3 regions of the Shewanella sp. SM29 genome follow, and region 2 is predicted to be linked to each of the others. Evidence: predicted binding sites of a transcription regulator. Region 2 holds the regulator's gene; each other region holds the start of a gene.
What was found. The regulator MetJ, encoded in region 2, represses methionine synthesis genes. The targets are predictions, from matches to a motif close to TAGACGTCTAGACGTCTA.

Region 1 (5,898 bases), on a different contig from region 2:
GCGTCTGTCGGTATGGCCTTCTAAGGGCAGGCTTTCTAATGCCGCAAACACTGTGTCGTGTCTTGGCTCATAGGCGACGGGGGCGATATCGGCTGCCACCATACTGATAATGCGCTCAGGAAAGGCTAACGCCGTCGCCATGGCGATTTTACCCCCCATGGAGTGACCCACAATATGGGCGCGTTCAATAGCCAGTTCGTCGAGCAAGCTGATCATTGCAGTGGCGAGGCGAGGGTAGTCCATTTGATCCCAATGCTCACTTAAACCATGATTGGGCACATCGACACGAATAACTTGATACTGATTTTCTAATACTTGCCCTAGACCTTTGAGGTTATCTAGATTACCGAACAAGCCGTGGATCAAGAGCACTGCGGGTCCTTGGCCTGTAGAAACAAAGTTCATGGTGATTCCTGTTGGAGATTTTTAGCTTAGCGTGACGCGAATTGTGCCCTTAATGCCGTTGGCTTGACAAGTCAGTTGCTATTTCTATAGTGGGGGCGGCCAGTAACTTGTGTGCTTTTTCGGCAATTGTCGATTAACTGCTAGTTTGCTGTGCTATTTCCCGCACTTTTAGAATAATGGCGCTTTATCAGATTGATAGAGATAGATACACTGGTAACAGATCGCAATGATCTGCCCCGATCGCTGTGGTACACTTTTTTCGGTTAAGCCTGTTGAATAACAAAGGATAATTAAGGTTATGAAATATATCGAAGTAGATGAAGAGCTCTATCGTCATATTGCCAGCAAAACAGAACGAATTGGTGAGAGCGCCTCTGACATTCTTCGTCGATTACTCGGCCTGTCCGTCGATGCGGTCGAACAACCTCAGCCTTTGGCGATTAGCCAACCGAGCCTTGAAGCTGAACCTATTCAGCCCGTCGCGGCGCAAACAGTGCCAGCAGTGAATGATTTTAGTCGCTTAGTCGATGAACATCAGTTATCGCAGCAAAAAGGCGCAGTAGGTCGTTTTCTGTTTTTGCTCGAAAGTTTGTATCAATTAGCCCCAGAGCAATTCTCACAAATTTTGCAGATCCAAGGGCGCGATCGTTTGTATTTTGCTCGCTCTAAGGAGCAACTGCTCGAAGCGAGTGCTTCGGCTAACCCAAAAGAAATTGGTACAAGTGGTTTCTGGGTAACGAGTAACAACAATACCGCCAAGAAACGCACTATTTTATCGGAAGTTTTAGTGCAATTTGGTTGTGATGCGACAGTAGCAGCGGGTATCGCCGAGCGCGTTTAATCCGCGGATGAGCCAAGTTAGTACGACATTTTTCTACTTTTTCTAATTGTAATTGAGTGCAGGAGAGCCATCGGTGGCAATACATCAAAGGGCAGGACAAATCGCTAATCAGACGGATCTGGTCAATATTCCAAAACTGATGAGCCATTATTACAGCATCACGCCAAATATGGATGACGTACAACAACGCGTCACCTTTGGCACTTCTGGGCACAGAGGCTGCGCCTTCAATGGCAGTTTTAACCAACAACACATTTGGGCGATTACCCAAGCTGTAGTGGACTACCGTCAATCGGCAAATATCGATGGGCCGCTGATCCTTGGGATTGACACCCATGCGTTATCCTATGCGGCCTATTTGTCGGCAATTGAAGTGCTGGCGGCAAATAAAGTCACAGTGAAAATCCAACAGAACGACGGATTTACACCTACGCCAGTGGTTTCCCATGGGGTGATTTGCGCCAATCGCGAAGCCAATATTACGGGTGCTGCATTGTCCGATGGTTTGATCATTACGCCTTCCCACAATCCGCCTCAGGACGGTGGCATCAAGTACAATCCACCCCATGGTGGACCGGCCGAAGGTAATATCACGGCTTGGATTGAATCGCGGGCCAATGATTACCTGCGCCAAGCATTAGTTGGCGTGCAAAAATCAGCCTATGCCGATGCGCTGACTTCGGGTTATGTGCAAGCCATTGACTTGATTACACCCTATGTGGCTGATTTAGAGAATGTTATCGACATGCAGGCGATTGCCAACGCTAAGCTGCGCATCGGCGTTGACCCGCTCGGTGGTTCAGGGATTTTCTATTGGGCACCGATTGCCGCGCGTTATGGGCTCGATATCACGTTAGTTAATGATAAAGTTGACCCAAGCTTTAGCTTTATGCCGCTGGATAAAGACGGCAAAATCCGCATGGATTGCTCATCTCCCTACGCGATGGCCGGGTTACTCGCCCATAAAGAATCCTTTGATTTATGCCTTGGTAATGATCCCGACTATGACCGTCACGGCATAGTTTGCCCTGGTACGGGTTTGATGGATCCGAATCATTATCTTGCGGTCGCTATCGATTATTTACTGACACACAGACCAGATTGGAGCGATACCTTAGCCATAGGTAAAACCTTAGTATCGAGTGCGCTTATCGATAAAATCTGTGCTTTCCACGGCAAAAAGTTACTCGAAGTGCCAGTGGGCTTTAAGTGGTTTGTCGACGGTTTAGCCGAAGCCACAATCGCCTTTGGCGGTGAAGAGAGTGCTGGCGCGGCATTTTTACGTCGTGATGGCAGTACATGGTGCACAGATAAAGACGGCTTCATTTTAGGGTTACTTGCCGCAGAAATTCTTGCGGTGACAGGGAAAACCCCAGGTCAACGCCATCAAGAGCTAGTAAAACAATTTGGCCAAAGTTTCTATAAGCGTATCGATAGCCCAATCAGCCTTGAAAACAAAGCCAAGTTTGCTTTGCTCAATGCCGATACTTTAAATGCCACTGTGCTTGCAGGTGAGACAATCGAAAACGTGTTAACCCATGCGCCAGGCAATAATGCGGCGATTGGCGGCATCAAAGTTACCACAGCTAATGGGTGGTTTGCGGCGCGTCCATCGGGCACTGAAGCGTTATTTAAAATCTACGGCGAAAGTTTTATCAGTGAGCAGCATTTGGCTGAGATCATCAAAGATGCGCAGGCATTAATTGATAAGGCGCTAAACGCTTAATGCAGTAGTAGGTTTAGCTAACGTCTCAAAATAAAAAACGCACTCAGATTTGAGTGCGTTTTTGTTTGTGTCTAATTCAGCTGTGAGTAGTTGATCTAATACTGATTTGACCGTATTTAGTACTCGATATGACAACTCGGTAAGTTATTCTTATCGATGTAATTTTGATGATATTCCTCAGCCACATGGAACTGTTGAAGTGGCACTATTTCAGTAACGATATGGCGTAATCCCCAACGGCCCGAGCGGGCAAAAGCTAACTTTGAGGCTTCTGCGGCCGCTTTTTGCTCACGGTCGTGGAAGAAAATGGTGCTGCGATATTGAGTGCCAATATCTCCGCCTTGCATGTTCAGACTCGTAGGATTATGGTTTTTCCAAAATACATCGAGCAAGTCTTCATAACTGACAAGGGCAGGGTCAAATTCCACTTGCACCACTTCGGCATGGCCCGTTTTGCCTTTTTTGACTTCTTCATAGCTCGTCGCCGCATTATTGCCGCCCATATAGCCGCAGGTGGCATTGGATACGCCGTTCACTTGTCTAAAAAAATACTCTACGCCCCAGAAACAGCCGGCACCAAAGGTTGCTAACGCCATAATTAAATCCAATAGAAGTCTAGATGGCTAAGGATTGTGATAAAACTTGAGTGCAAAAGCAAGCCTCAAGCTGGAATATTTATCATGGGAAATTCTTAGGGAATGTCCTAAGAATTTAACAATCAGCTTAGTTGAATGTCATTCCGCTTAAAACTGGGTCCTACGGCAATAAATGTCTGAGAACAGCACTAAAAACATGTGTTAGTATTGAAGCCGTTTTTTAGGTGCGAGTGAGACTAACCGCAGTGAGATAAATGCTTAAGTGGTTATTACTGCCTGTACTTATGCTATTGCGCCAATACTGTTACACATCATTATAAGGAGAATTCTGTGTTACAAGCTCTGTTAGATTCAAAGGATTTTTTAGCGCTCACCTTAGCCCATCCTGAACAGTTCGATGGCGAATTTTCATTTAACTTAGGCGATCATACTCAAGTGGAAGTGTGGGATACCGGTGTTATTGTTTTCGAACCAATACAGAATGAAGGAAAAGATATTGTGCTTTCCTGCGGTGTTCACGGTAACGAGACCGCGCCCATTGAACTCTGCAATAGCTTAATTAAACAACTTCTACAGCAAAAGATCATCGCAAAGCAGCGCACTTTATTTCTCATTGGTAACCCATTAGCGATTAATAACGGCACGCGGATTATTGACGAAAACATGAATCGTCTATTTAGTGGTGAGCATTCCAATCCACCAGGGTTAGTGAACCCTGAGCGAGTACGCGCGAAAAAACTCGAAGCCTATGTCGATCGTTTTTATACTGCGGTTGCCGATGGACGTCAGCGCATTCATTATGATTTGCACACGGCGATGCGCGCCTCGAAGCATGAAAAGTTCGCTATCTATCCCTATCGTCCAGGGCGCGCCTTTAGCGGCGAGCAAATTATGTTTTTAGCCGCAAGCGGCGTCGATACAGTACTTTTCCACCACGAACCGACCACGACCTTCAGCTATTTTTCCTCTGAACGTTACGGCGCTGATGCCTTTACCATTGAGCTTGGCAAAGTGTATCCCATGGGGCAGAACGACATGACGCGTTTTATCGCCACCCATGAAATGTTCATGCGCTTGATCACCGCTAAGCCGTTGGCGCTGGATGAATTTGATGCCGATAAGGTCAACTTGTACCAAGTGTGCCGCGTCATCAATAAACATTTCGATGATTTTGAATTTACCTTCGCAACTGATGTCGAAAACTTCAGATCTTTCCCGAAGGGCTTTGTTTTAGCGCGGGAAGGTGGGCAAGAAATTAAAGTAGAGCACGAGTTTGAGTCTGTCGTGTTCCCTAATGCCAAAGTGCCTATTGGCAATCGCACTGTGATTTGCCTGATCCCTGCGGTGAATGCGGACGTGCGTTAGGCTTGTAAAGCAATATATACATGCGTGGCAGGGATAACTTGTGGTTTGAGCTATGCCAATGGTTGATAGGTAGTTTACGTTAACGTAATGTTCGTCGGGCATATTCGTATAAACAGACGCATCAAAACGCTTTGATGCGTAATGAGATAACAAGAGCACAATATGAGCAAAGCAACACTCAACACTGATACAGTGCACCGTGTCGGCTTCTTGGATAAGGCATCGCTACACATTCCTATCCTTCGAATTCTACAAGCCGACGGCACCACTTATGAAACCGCGGTTTTGCCTGTGATAGATGAAACCTTAGCCACTAAAATTTACGATACCTGTGTATTCACTCGGGTACTTGATGAACGTATGCTTGGCGCCCAGCGTCAAGGACGCATCAGCTTCTACATGACCTGTACGGGTGAAGAAGCGGCGATTGTCGGCAGTGTGGCCGCACTCGATCAAGAAGATGTGATCCTCGCACAATATCGTGAGCATGCGGCGCTGCGTTATCGCGGCTTTACCACTGAACAGTTTATGAATCAGATGTTCAGTAACGAGAAAGATCTTGGTAAAGGTCGCCAAATGCCAATCCATTACGGCAGTGCGGCATTGCATTATCAAACGATTTCGTCACCGTTAGCCACGCAAATCCCGCAGGCGACTGGTGTGGGCTACAGCTTAAAAATGCAAGGTAAGCGCAAAGTCGCGGTTTGTTATTTTGGCGAAGGCGCTGCATCGGAAGGGGATTTTCATGCTGGCCTAAACATGGCCGCGGTACTGAAATGCCCAGTGATTTTCTTCTGTCGTAACAATGGCTACGCGATTTCTACCCCCACTGAAGAGCAGTTTGCTGGAAACGGTATTGCCAGCCGCGGTGTGGGTTATGGCATGCACACCATTCGTGTAGACGGCAATGACATGTTGGCCGTGTTAGCGGCAACCCAGCAAGCACGTGCCTATGCGATTGAGCA
Region 2 (5,898 bases):
CATCGTCGTATCACCAACGGGTTAAGTCCTGAACGCTCTAAGCGTCTGCCATAGCTATGACGATGACCGTGCGGGTCTAACCCTTCCGATTTGTTTGGCTCTAAGCCAATGCGCCTTAATCCCGCCGCATAGCTTTGGTGAAACGCATTCAAAGTGTATGGGTTTCCAAGGGCGCTGTGATGGAATGAAATGAACGCATAGGGGTGATGGCAGTCAATACTGGCTCGATATTTTTGGTAACTCTTCCACAGTGACATAAAAACCTTGCCATAATCCGTTGGAAACCACTGAACTTGTATGTAGTTATCTCGATGGTCTACAACTCTTGTTTTCCAGCCAACGTATGCCGTGCCTTTCATTCGTTTGCGTGGTATACGAGCGTATTTTTCTTGTAAATAGGCTTCTCTGGTTTTTGTGCCTGAGCGACTACGCCAACTTTCGGGTGCTTTACCATCGACTTCGTTGTAAATTCGAACTATCGCTTTTTCAGGGTCATACGGATCTTCAAGTACATCAGTCACCCACAGCATAATAGCTTCACTTTCACGCAAACCGCCACCGTGCATCAAGAGCAGCATAAGCTTATCTCTCAGCGCAACTCGCGGATCTTTTGCTCCGCCAATACCATCTTTATAGAATGATTCCCAATGCTTATCTGGGAATGCTAAAGCATCGTCTTCGGCTTTCGTCAATGGAGTACGTCCTTTCATTGTGCGAGCTTTACGGATGGTTTTGTTAACAGTTTTATCTTCAATATGTCCAAGGAAGTCATTTTGGTTTTTTCGATACCAAGCAGCGTAATTAAGGCGTTGCTCATGAGGTGTGGCATCTCGCAAAGGGTTCATTGGCTCTGCGCCATGCTTGTTAGCCAGCCAATCAGTAAATGCCGTTAATCGATGAATATGTTTATTGACGTTATCAGTTGAGCTTGGCACCCAGTACAAGCCAGAGGGATCTAAACCATCTTCACCGATGGTGCCTGTGTAAAGACGCTTAGCAAAGGTTTGGAATAGCATTTTAGGATCTTCAAATAATCCTTTGTTGGCTTCCATGTAATCCAAGAGCAAAGAAGTGGCTTGAATAAAACCATTCATTAAAGCATTACTAGCACCATCAGCTTCCATCTTTAGCAAGTAATCGGTAACTGAACCAACTTCACCTTGTTCGGTGATCAAGATGGGGAGCTGACTTTTAATGCCAGTATTATCTTCTACGATAGTTGCTTTGACTTTAACCGATGACAAGGTTCATTCCTTTATACACATTAAACATACAATACACTATAGCGCTAAAGCTTTTATTGTGAAATAAAAAGGCAGATTTCTCTGCCTTAATACACAATATACATAGTTCAAGGTACTATATATAAGCAATGTCAGTGCTTTTTTATTGTTTGAATCGTGAGAAGGTTTGCCAGTACAAGCAGGACGCTTATTGGGGTAATAACTCGATAACCGACTTCACCGTTAGCACTAAGGCGCTGATACTGCACAGGACTAACGTCGCCATCTTTGTCTTCTCTTTATCGACACGGCCCACTAATCGTCCTGCGACTAAGTAACCTAAAATCACTGAGGGGAGCAGCATCAACGACAGCCACAGATGTTTTAATTCTAATAAGCCAGTGATCGCTAAAATGACCAATGCAATCATGGAGCTAAAAATGAAGAAGGCCGACAGGGCAGCACGAAACTGCGAGGCATCTTTGCCTGCCAACAAAATCGCCATCGGTGGGCCACCAATCGCGGCGATATTGCCGAAGATCCCTGAAACCACGCCCGCACCGAAGAGGGTTTTCTTATTCACTGGCAGGCTGAATTTATACAGGCTGAGGATCACTGCGACAGTTACAATGGCGGCGATGGATAAACCGAGTATGGGTTGAGGCGCAAACAGCAACAGACTCGCGCCGATAAAACCGCCGGGCACGCGACCTAGGAGCGCATATTGCAAGCCATTGAATTCTAAGTGACCGCGTTCACGCACTAAGGTCAGCAGGGCGATGGAGAAACCCATAGCAATAACAGGCGCAGGTACAAGTTGTGGATCGACGATATACAGCAAAGGACTGGCGACAACCGCAAGCCCAAACCCAATAAGACTTTGGGTTAATGCGCCCAGAAACACGACCAGCGAGGCTAAGGCGAGTGTCTGTGGATCTATCATAGAAAACATAGGATTTCCTATATCCCAAACCAACTCAAGATGGTGAAATTTAAAGTTTGAAGTCGCTTGGGGATAAACAAAAAGGGATCGTTAACGATCCCTATTGATGAGCACTGTGATATGACTTTGAAAGCGACGAGTCGCTATTCCATGTCTTCCCACTCGATTCCCATTTGATCCATCAACAACTTGGCTTCGGCGGGAATGCTGTCTGGGTTGTCTTTTGACAGATCTTCATCGTTGGGCAATGGCTGGCCAGTGTAGGCGTGCAAAAATGCCTCACACAACAGCTCGCTGTTGGTGGCGTGACGCAAATTATTGACCTGACGACGAGTACGTTCGTCCGTGAGGACCTTAAGCACTTTGAGCGGAATAGACACAGTAATTTTTTTTACTTGTTCATTCTTCTTGCCATGTTCAGCATAGGGGCTGATGTATTCCCCATTCCATTCAGTCATTGACTCACCTGTTATAACGCTAAATTCGGGGCAGATTTTAAACCCTTACAAAGAACAGTCAAATTATTGCTACTATTTCTTTGTGATTGCAAACAGATTTCTTTATGTTCAGACGTCTAAACGTCTTCACGCCTATTGACGATGGCGTTGGGCTTAGGTACATTTAGACGTCCAGACATCTCTATCAGTCTATCGAATTTAGGAGTCCACCCATGGCAGAGCGTCAATTAGCCACACTGGCAGTGCGTCAGGGTATCGAAAGCGATACTCAATATGGTGCAGTTGTGCCACCGATTTATTTGTCGACTAATTACGCCTTTGATGGTCATAAAAATCCCCGCGAATTCGATTACAGTCGTTCAGGCAACCCAACGCGCTGCATTTTAGGCGAAGCATTAGCGCAATTAGAAAAGGGCGCCACTGGCATAGTGACGTGCACTGGCATGGCGGCCATCACCTTAGTGACTACTTTGCTCGGCCCCGATGACCTATTAGTTGTGCCCCATGATTGCTATGGTGGTTCCTACCGTTTATTTACCAACTTGGCGAAGAAAGGCCAGTTTAAGCTCATTGTGGTCGACCAAACCGACAGCCAAGCGTTAGCCGCCGCCATTGCGCAGAATCCTAAGATGGTGTGGCTCGAAACCCCATCGAACCCGTTATTGCGTGTGGTAGATATCGAAGCCATTGCTAAGGCGAGCCATGAGGTCAGCGCGCTGGTGGTGGTCGATAACACTTTTTTATCGCCAATATTGCAACAACCCCTATTGTTAGGCGCGGATATCGTTATCCACTCCACCACTAAATATATCAATGGTCACAGCGATGTAGTCGGCGGCGCTGTGGTCGCCAAAGACGCGCAAATCGGCGAAAGCTTACATTGGTGGTCGAACACTCTAGGCTTAACGGGGTCAGCCTTTGACAGTTATCTGACCCTGCGCGGCCTACGTACCTTAGCTGTGCGTATTCGCGAGCATCAAGCCAATGCCCAGCGTATTATTGAGGTATTAACGCAAAGCCCTGTGGTGAGCAAAGTCTATTACCCCGGTCTTGCGGATCATCCAGGTCACGCCATTGCGGCCAAGCAACAACAGGGCTTTGGCGCTATGCTGAGCTTTGAGCTCAAAGGCGGCGAGGCCGAAGTGGTGGCCTTTTTAGGTGCACTCAGCTTATTTAGCGTGGCGGAAAGTTTAGGTGGCGTCGAAAGTTTAGTGGCAGTGCCCGCCACTATGACCCACAGAGCCATGGAGCCGCAAGCGCGCTTCGAGGCTGGTATTAAGGACACCCTATTGCGTCTATCGGTGGGTATTGAAGATGCCGCCGATTTAGTTGCAGATATTCAAGCAGGATTAGCCGCCGTTGCGGCTTGTCAGTAGAGGAATAATAGATGGCACGTTGTCACTTACATAAATTTGGTGGCTCCAGTTTAGCGGATGCCGATTGTTATCGCCGAGTCGCCCATATCCTGTTAACCCACGGTCATAGTGATGATCTCGTGGTGGTCTCTGCGGCGGGTAAAAGCACGAATTTCCTGTATAAATTATTAGCGCTGCGTGATGCGGGTCAGCTATGGCAAGAAGAGTTACAAGTGCTGATCAGTTACCAACAGGGGTTGATTGAGCAGTTGTTGTCGAATGAACAAGCCCGAGATCTGCGTGAGCGTTTGGCCACTGATAAAGCGCAGCTCATCAGCTTATTGTCCTTAGATACCCGCAACGATTACCAAATTAACCATGTGGTAAGCTTTGGCGAACGTTGGTCGGCACGCCTGATGGCGGCGCTGCTGCGTGAATCGGGCGTGGCGGCAAGCCATGTGGATGCCTGTTCAATTTTAGTGGCCGATGAAGCCGCTGTGCCGCAAATTCGGGTACAAGAATCCCGCGCTAAAGTACAAGCCCTATTAGCCGCCCACCCAAATGAACGGCTGGTGATCACCGGCTTTATCTGCGCTAACGAGCGTGGCGATACCTTGTTACTTGGTCGTAATGGTTCAGATTTTAGCGCCAGCCTGATTGCGAGTCTCGCTGATATCGAGCGCGTGACCATTTGGACCGATGTGGAAGGGGTGTTCAACGCCGATCCTAATAAAATCAACGATGCCAAGTTACTGAAAAGCATGTCACTTGCCGAAGCCGATCGCCTAGCGCGTTTAGGCTCGCCAGTATTGCATTCGCGCACTTTGCAGCCGTTATTCAATACCGAAGTGAGCTTAGCGGTGCGTTCAAGTTATGCGTCCCACACCGACTTTACCTTAATCGCGCCCCACAGTTCGTCGGCGAGCGCGCCTGTGGTGACTAATCTCAATGCTGTTGTCCTGTTCGGCTTTAAACTCACGGGTGAGTTAACCCGTTTATTAGATTTATTGATCGCCGCGGGTTTAACGCCATTGGCCCATTGGACCTCTGCCCATCAAAGGGTTGAACTTGCCTATACCGCTGAGAATCAAAAACAAGTTCAAAGATTACTCGATGCCGAGGCAGAAGCATTAGGGATCAGTGATCAGCAGATCAACACAGATTTTGGTTTAGTCGCATTAGTGAGTGCCGACGCCGAACATTATCGCCGCAGCTTCGCCCGTTTACTGAGCCGTGATGCTAAACCTTTGTTCAGTGGCGATTTAAGTTTAGTGACGTTAGTGCCCCAGTCACAGGTGAATCTGTTAACCCAAAAAGTTCACCGCCGCTGCGCTGGCCCGCGTAAACGCATTGGTGTCCTGCTGCTCGGTGTGGGTAATATCGGTGAGGCTTGGATCGATCTGTTTAAGTCGGTTTCACCATCATTGGACCATGAACTCGAAGCCAGTGTTGAGTTAGTCGGTTTGGTCAGTTCGAGTAAAGCCTTGATTAAATCCACTGGGATTAATCTTGCCGCGTGGCAAACAGAGTTTAATACTGAAGCCACGCCTTGGCAGTATGAACATTTATTCGAGCAATTAGAGCAAGTTAACTGCGATGAGCTGGTGGCCTTAGATATCAGTGCCAGCGCCAGTTTGACGCTGCAATATCCAGAACTGTTCGAGCGTGGCATCCATGTGGTGAGCGCGAATAAACTTGCGGGCTCGGGTCCACTGCCTTTCTATCGAGAGTTAAAGCAGCAACTGGGTAATCGTCGTTTGTTTTGGCGCTATAACGCCAGCTGTGGCGCTGGTTTACCTATCCAACATGCGCTAAATGATCTGCGTAACAGCGGTGATAGCGTTGAAGCGGTGGGCGGGATTTTCTCCGGCACCTTGTGTTGGTTGTTTGAGAAATACGATACTAGTAAGCCATTTTCA
Region 3 (5,898 bases), on a different contig from region 2:
TGGTGTCGTTGGCTTTGGTGGCCAAGGAACCTCACCGCAATTTGGTAACCCAGATCTCGAAGCTGAAACCAGTGTGTCCAGCGAAGTCGCCCTGTATTGGTCTCATCCAGATGGCCATAATTTTAACGTCACTATCTTTAAAAATGACTTTGACGATAAGATTGCTTCACAACCCTGTGGTAAAGGTACGAGCATAGAATGTTCCGATGCGGGTGAATATGCTGATTTAGGTTATGCAGTCAGTAGCAAAACAGTCAACATAGATAAAGTTACTATTCAAGGAGCTGAGCTCGCGGGACGTTGGGAAATTCTAGATGCCTTAACGTTAAATGCTAATTATACCTACACAGATAGCGAGCAGAAAAGCGGTGCAGAGCAAGGCCGTCCACTCGGCAACAGTGCCAAGCATATGGCAAACGCGACATTAAAATGGGAGTTGACCGACTCATTTAACGTATTCTTGACCTCAGAATACCGTGCTAAACGTTATCGCTCTTGGGATATCATTAATGATGCTGCACTTTACTATAAGGGTTATAACGTGTTCCATCTTGGTGGTTCTTATCAGGCGAGTGAGTTTGTCACCTTCAACATGCGAGTAAATAACTTGTTTGATAAAGATTTTACTTCATACGATATTGTCTTCACCGAATGTAGTGACACTAGCACGACTTGTGTCTCTGACGATAATGGCCAAAACGGATACACAGCATCTTACGTTGATGATTTTAATAACAAAGATAAGGCCCGTAACTTCTGGGTTGGTATGAATGTACGTTTCTAAACGAATACCCTGTGCATTAGCCATTATTTGATATTCATGGGCGATAGATAAAACTGAGAGTTACCCGTTTGATAAAGGTATCCACTATCAATTAAACAATAGGGTAACTCTCATTACTCAGTGCACCTGCACTGTGCTGGTGAGTCCGCACTATCGAGCCATCAATAAAGACCCATTCCGTGTCGGCCATTTTCACTAAAGCTTTGAGTAAATAGGCCTGAATGTCTTTTTAGATCATAAATGAAACCCTCTAAAAACCGTACTCCAATGGCCCAACTCTTTGGGTCAATCTTGCTAAGGGGGGCCTGCTAGAAGGCGGTAAAGAATGCCTTCAAATGTTTATCTATGTTCAGGTTTATCATAAACACGGCCTGTGCTGTTCATTAAATGAAATAGCGTTTCCCTGCGTGCATTGGTTAGTATCAATCTTGGCATGCTCTCTAAAAATCATTCTCGAAAGCTCAATAGACCCTAGATGAAGTCAGAAAAATTAAAGGTGCTAGCGTATAAGCCTACAGAATCAGCCATTGTCCGTTTGGATAAGTACCAATATAACCAAAGGGTATTCTTCCACAGAGATACCAAGATAGGCGTTCACTCGTAAAGGCTGAAAGTTTAACGTCAGCTAGGAGCAGTGTTGCGAGCGTATTAGCGTCATCGGATGTCAGCGCGCATATTTCTGCAACGGGAATAATTTTCCAAGTAGAGAGGTAAGCTGACTTAGAAATTTCATCGACTTCGTTGTCAGAAATCCAAGTATGCACATCATTTATTACTGCCTTTGTTTTTAACGAATTAGCCAAGTCATGATCAGTTACACACAGGCTTTCATAGTGGATTTCGTAAGGTGTTTCAAAAAAGGCTTCAGGATCGGATTCAAGAAAAGCGGCGATCTCCTCTAATGTACCGTATGTCTTTGCTGTTTCCTCTGGCTGACCTACGTTGGCTGCCCATGCACAAGATTGAAGTTGCTGTAATAAGATGGCGTTATCGGTCATGGTCTTTGCACTCTAATGGTCTGTGTATATGCTGCTTTTATTTTGCCATATTTGTAATCTAACTAAATGTCAGACATAAAAAAACCGCTGGGTAGCGGTTTTTTATGGGTCTTAAGTGTAAAAATTGAAATGAATTAAGACTATAGACCCGCGTCAGCGCGCAATATTTCGGCTTTATCAGTCGCTTCCCATGGGAATTCACTGCGACCAAAGTGGCCATAAGCGGCGGTCGCTTGATAAATTGGACGTGCTAAATCTAGCATGGCCGTTAAACCGTACGGGCGCAGTTCAAAGTGTTGACGTACTAACTTGATCAGCACTTCTTCAGATACTTTACCGGTACCGAAGGTCTCGATGCTGATAGAGGTCGGCTCTGCCACACCAATAGCGTAAGACACTTGGATTTCACAGCGATCAGCAAGACCTGCTGCAACTATGTTTTTTGCCACATAACGGGCAGCGTATGCTGCGCTACGGTCCACTTTTGATGGATCTTTACCAGAGAATGCGCCACCACCATGACGGGCCATGCCGCCGTAGGTGTCAACGATGATCTTACGACCCGTTAAGCCGCAATCGCCTACTGGACCACCGATAACAAAACGGCCAGTTGGGTTGATAAAGAACTTAGTATCTTTGTTTAACCATTGAGCCGGTAACACTGGCTTGATGATGGTTTCCATCACACCTTCAATTAAGTCGGCTTGTGAAACGTCATCTCTGTGCTGAGTCGATAACACAACTGCATCGATACCGACAATTTTGCCATCATCATAGGCAAAAGTGACTTGGCTTTTCGCATCTGGGCGTAACCAAGGTAGCGTGCCATTTTTACGCACTTCAGACTGACGTTTCACTAATGCGTGAGCATAGGTGATAGGTGCAGGCATCAGAATGTCGGTTTCGTTGTTAGCATAGCCAAACATTAACCCTTGATCGCCAGCACCTTGCTCTGCAGGGTCTGCGCGGTCTACACCTTGATTAATGTCGGGTGATTGCTTACCAATGGCGTTTAATACTGCGCACGAGTCTGCATCAAACCCCATATCTGAATGGGTATAACCAATTTCACGCACCGTTTTACGGGTGATTTCTTCAATATCAACCCAGGCAGAGGTAGTTACTTCACCACCTACTAATACCATGCCGGTTTTGACATAAGTTTCACACGCTACGCGTGCTTTTGGATCTTGAGCCAGAATTGCATCTAGCACAGCATCAGAAATCTGATCTGCAATCTTATCGGGATGACCTTCTGAGACCGACTCAGAAGTAAACAAGTGCTTTGCCATAGTAGGAAAATCTCGTCGTTAGCATTCAAACGTGTAGAAGCATCTACATCTAGACGGCTATTTTAGTTTAAATCCGATTGCCGATCACCCCCGATAATAAAAAATCCTCTCAGATTGTGACCTGAAAACGACTACGCTCAGTCATAAATAGGTTATTTTTCTTATATTTCATAGTATTAAGTTTGCTATGTTTTTGAGAAATTTATTTCTCCATTACAAGTGATCCTTGCTATGCCCTCTCAAGTAAACGCGAGCAAAGTGACTGGCTTGTTTCTGCGACTTGTATACCCAAGCGACCTGAATCCTGCATCTTCAGGTTGTTTGGGTATATATTCGGCCATCTTTTGCTGAGTGAATGGTAATTTTAGTTTGCGTCACACTGGCATGTAGGGGAAAATATGCATCCAAATTGCCCGCTAGACCCCACAAACAAGCAGGAGAGAGCATGTCTTCCCGTAAAGTACTCGCAAACGCAATCCGTGCGTTAAGTATGGATGCAGTTCAAAAAGCAAATTCAGGCCATCCCGGCGCCCCAATGGGTATGGCAGATATTGCTGAAGTGCTGTGGAATGATTTCCTTAAGCACAACCCGAACAATCCGAAATGGGTAGATAGAGATCGTTTTATCCTCTCTAACGGTCACGGTTCAATGCTGATTTACTCTTTACTTCACCTGACTGGTTATGAATTACCAATTGAAGAGCTAAAACAGTTCCGTCAATTGCATTCTAAAACCCCGGGTCACCCAGAATACGGTTACACCCCAGGTGTTGAAACCACAACGGGTCCACTCGGTGCGGGCATCAGCAACGCTGTCGGTATGGCGATTGCTGAGAAAACCTTAGCGGCACAGTTTAACCGTGATGGTCACGATATCGTTGATCACTACACTTACTGCTTCCTCGGCGATGGCTGTTTGATGGAAGGCATTTCCCACGAAGCCTGTTCATTAGCCGGTACTTTAGGTTTAGGTAAACTGGTCGCATTTTGGGATGACAACGGTATTTCTATCGATGGCCATGTTGAAGGCTGGTTCACCGATGATACGCCAAAACGTTTTGAAGCTTACGGCTGGCATGTGATTGCCGGTGTTGACGGTCACGATAGCGCGGCAATCCGTGCTGCTATCGAAGCGGCTAAAGCCGTTACCGATAAACCAACCATGATTTGCTGCAAAACCATTATCGGTTTTGGTTCACCCAACAAATCTGGCAGCCACGATTGTCACGGCGCGCCACTAGGCGATGCAGAAATCGCAGCCGCCCGTGAATTCCTTGGCTGGCCACATGCACCATTTGAAATCCCTGCTGACGTTTATGCCGGTTGGGATGCCAAAGAAGCCGGTGCGGCCCGTGAAGCAGCGTGGAACGAGAAGTTTGCAGCATATCGCGCTGCTCACCCAGAACTGGCTGCTGAATATGAGCGTCGCGTTCTGAAAGGTGAATTACCGGCTGATTTCGAAGAAAAAGCGCAGGCATTCGTACAAGCATCACAGGACAAAGCCGAAGGCATTGCGAGCCGTAAAGCCTCACAAAATGCTATCGGTGCATTTGGCGCTATGTTGCCTGAACTGTTAGGCGGCTCTGCTGACTTAGCGGGTTCTAACTTGACACTGTGGTCAGGTTCTAAAGGTATTCAAGACGATCCAGCTGGTAACTACATTTACTACGGCGTGCGTGAATTCGGCATGAGCGGCATTATGAACGGTGCTTCGCTGCATGGTGGTTTCATCAATTACGGCGCAACTTTCATGATGTTCATGGAATATGCTCGTAACGCAGTTCGTATGTCGGCGCTGATGGGCATTCAAAACATCTTCGTTTATACCCATGACTCTATCGGTCAAGGTGAAGATGGCCCAACGCATCAGCCAGTTGAGCAATTAGCTAACCTGCGTATGACGCCAAATATGGCCGTATGGCGTCCATGTGATGCGGCAGAAACGGCAGTTTCTTGGAAAGCTGCGATTGAGCGCCGTAATGCACCTACGTCACTGATCTTCAGCCGTCAAAACCTGAAAGCGCAAGCGCGTACCGCTGAGCAATTAGCTAATGTGGCTAAAGGTGCTTATGTACTGCAAGACTGTGCGGGTACACCAGAGCTGATCCTGATCGCAACTGGTAGCGAAGTACAATTGGCAATGGATGCAGCCGCTGCACTAACTGAGCAAGGTAAACACGTTCGCGTAGTTTCTATGCCATCGACAACTGAGTTCGATAAGCAAGATGCCGCGTATAAAGAATCTGTATTACCACGTGCAGTGACTAAACGTGTGGCTATTGAAGCGGCGCATACCGATTTCTGGTACAAGTACGTCGGGTTTGAAGGCACAGTTGTGGGCATGACCACATTTGGTGAGTCTGCGCCGGGTAACGTGCTATTGAATCACTTCGGTTTCACCGTTGAAAATGTGCTGAATGCTGCAAAATCATTGGGCTAATCGCTCAAGGGATTAGATTCAATACAAAAGGTTAAACTTTTTAAGTGTTAATCTGTATAATGCGGCCTGCAATCGTTTGCAGGCCGTTTTTGTATTAAGAGGAAATTGAGACCTCAATGATCCGAGTCGCTATCAATGGTTATGGCCGTATCGGCCGCTCTATTCTCCGAGCTTTATATGAGTCTGGAAAACGGCAGCAAATGCAGATTGTCGCGATTAATGAATTAGCTAAACCTGAAGCCATTATTCATCTGACCCAGTACGACACCACCCACGGTCGGTTTGCGCATAAAGTGAAGCTTGTTGATGATCATATGCTGATTGGCGACGATGCGATAAAAATCCTCCACGAGCCCGATCCGGCAAAACTCCCTTGGCACGAGA

Region 1: the regulator MetJ is predicted to act here: its motif matches at 3,581-3,598, upstream of msrA (peptide-methionine (S)-S-oxide reductase MsrA).
Region 3: the regulator MetJ is predicted to act here: its motif matches at 3,117-3,134, upstream of metK (methionine adenosyltransferase).

The regions. Positions count from the first base shown of each region.
Region 1 covers NZ_JAKKRN010000009.1:126,895-132,792, forward strand. Annotated here, with positions in the region: gene L5L77_RS08520 (alpha/beta fold hydrolase) at 1-405, opposite strand, end outside; gene seqA (replication initiation negative regulator SeqA) at 704-1,246, shown strand; gene pgm (phosphoglucomutase (alpha-D-glucose-1,6-bisphosphate-dependent)) at 1,320-2,972, shown strand; gene msrA (peptide-methionine (S)-S-oxide reductase MsrA) at 3,089-3,568, opposite strand; gene astE (succinylglutamate desuccinylase) at 3,899-4,933, shown strand; gene L5L77_RS08545 (thiamine pyrophosphate-dependent dehydrogenase E1 component subunit alpha) at 5,096-5,898, shown strand, end outside.
Region 2 covers NZ_JAKKRN010000018.1:55,558-61,455, reverse strand. Annotated here, with positions in the region: gene gmtY (gamma-mobile-trio recombinase GmtY) at 1-1,244, opposite strand, end outside; gene L5L77_RS13710 (sulfite exporter TauE/SafE family protein) at 1,432-2,175, opposite strand; gene metJ (met regulon transcriptional regulator MetJ) at 2,310-2,624, opposite strand; gene metB (cystathionine gamma-synthase) at 2,837-4,000, shown strand; gene L5L77_RS13695 (bifunctional aspartate kinase/homoserine dehydrogenase II) at 4,012-5,898, shown strand, end outside.
Region 3 covers NZ_JAKKRN010000021.1:5,442-11,339, forward strand. Annotated here, with positions in the region: gene L5L77_RS14675 (TonB-dependent receptor domain-containing protein) at 1-784, shown strand, start outside; partial or broken gene L5L77_RS14680 (IS5/IS1182 family transposase) at 891-1,219, opposite strand; gene L5L77_RS14685 (hypothetical protein) at 1,297-1,782, opposite strand; gene metK (methionine adenosyltransferase) at 1,923-3,074, opposite strand; gene tkt (transketolase) at 3,520-5,514, shown strand; gene epd (erythrose-4-phosphate dehydrogenase) at 5,631-5,898, shown strand, end outside.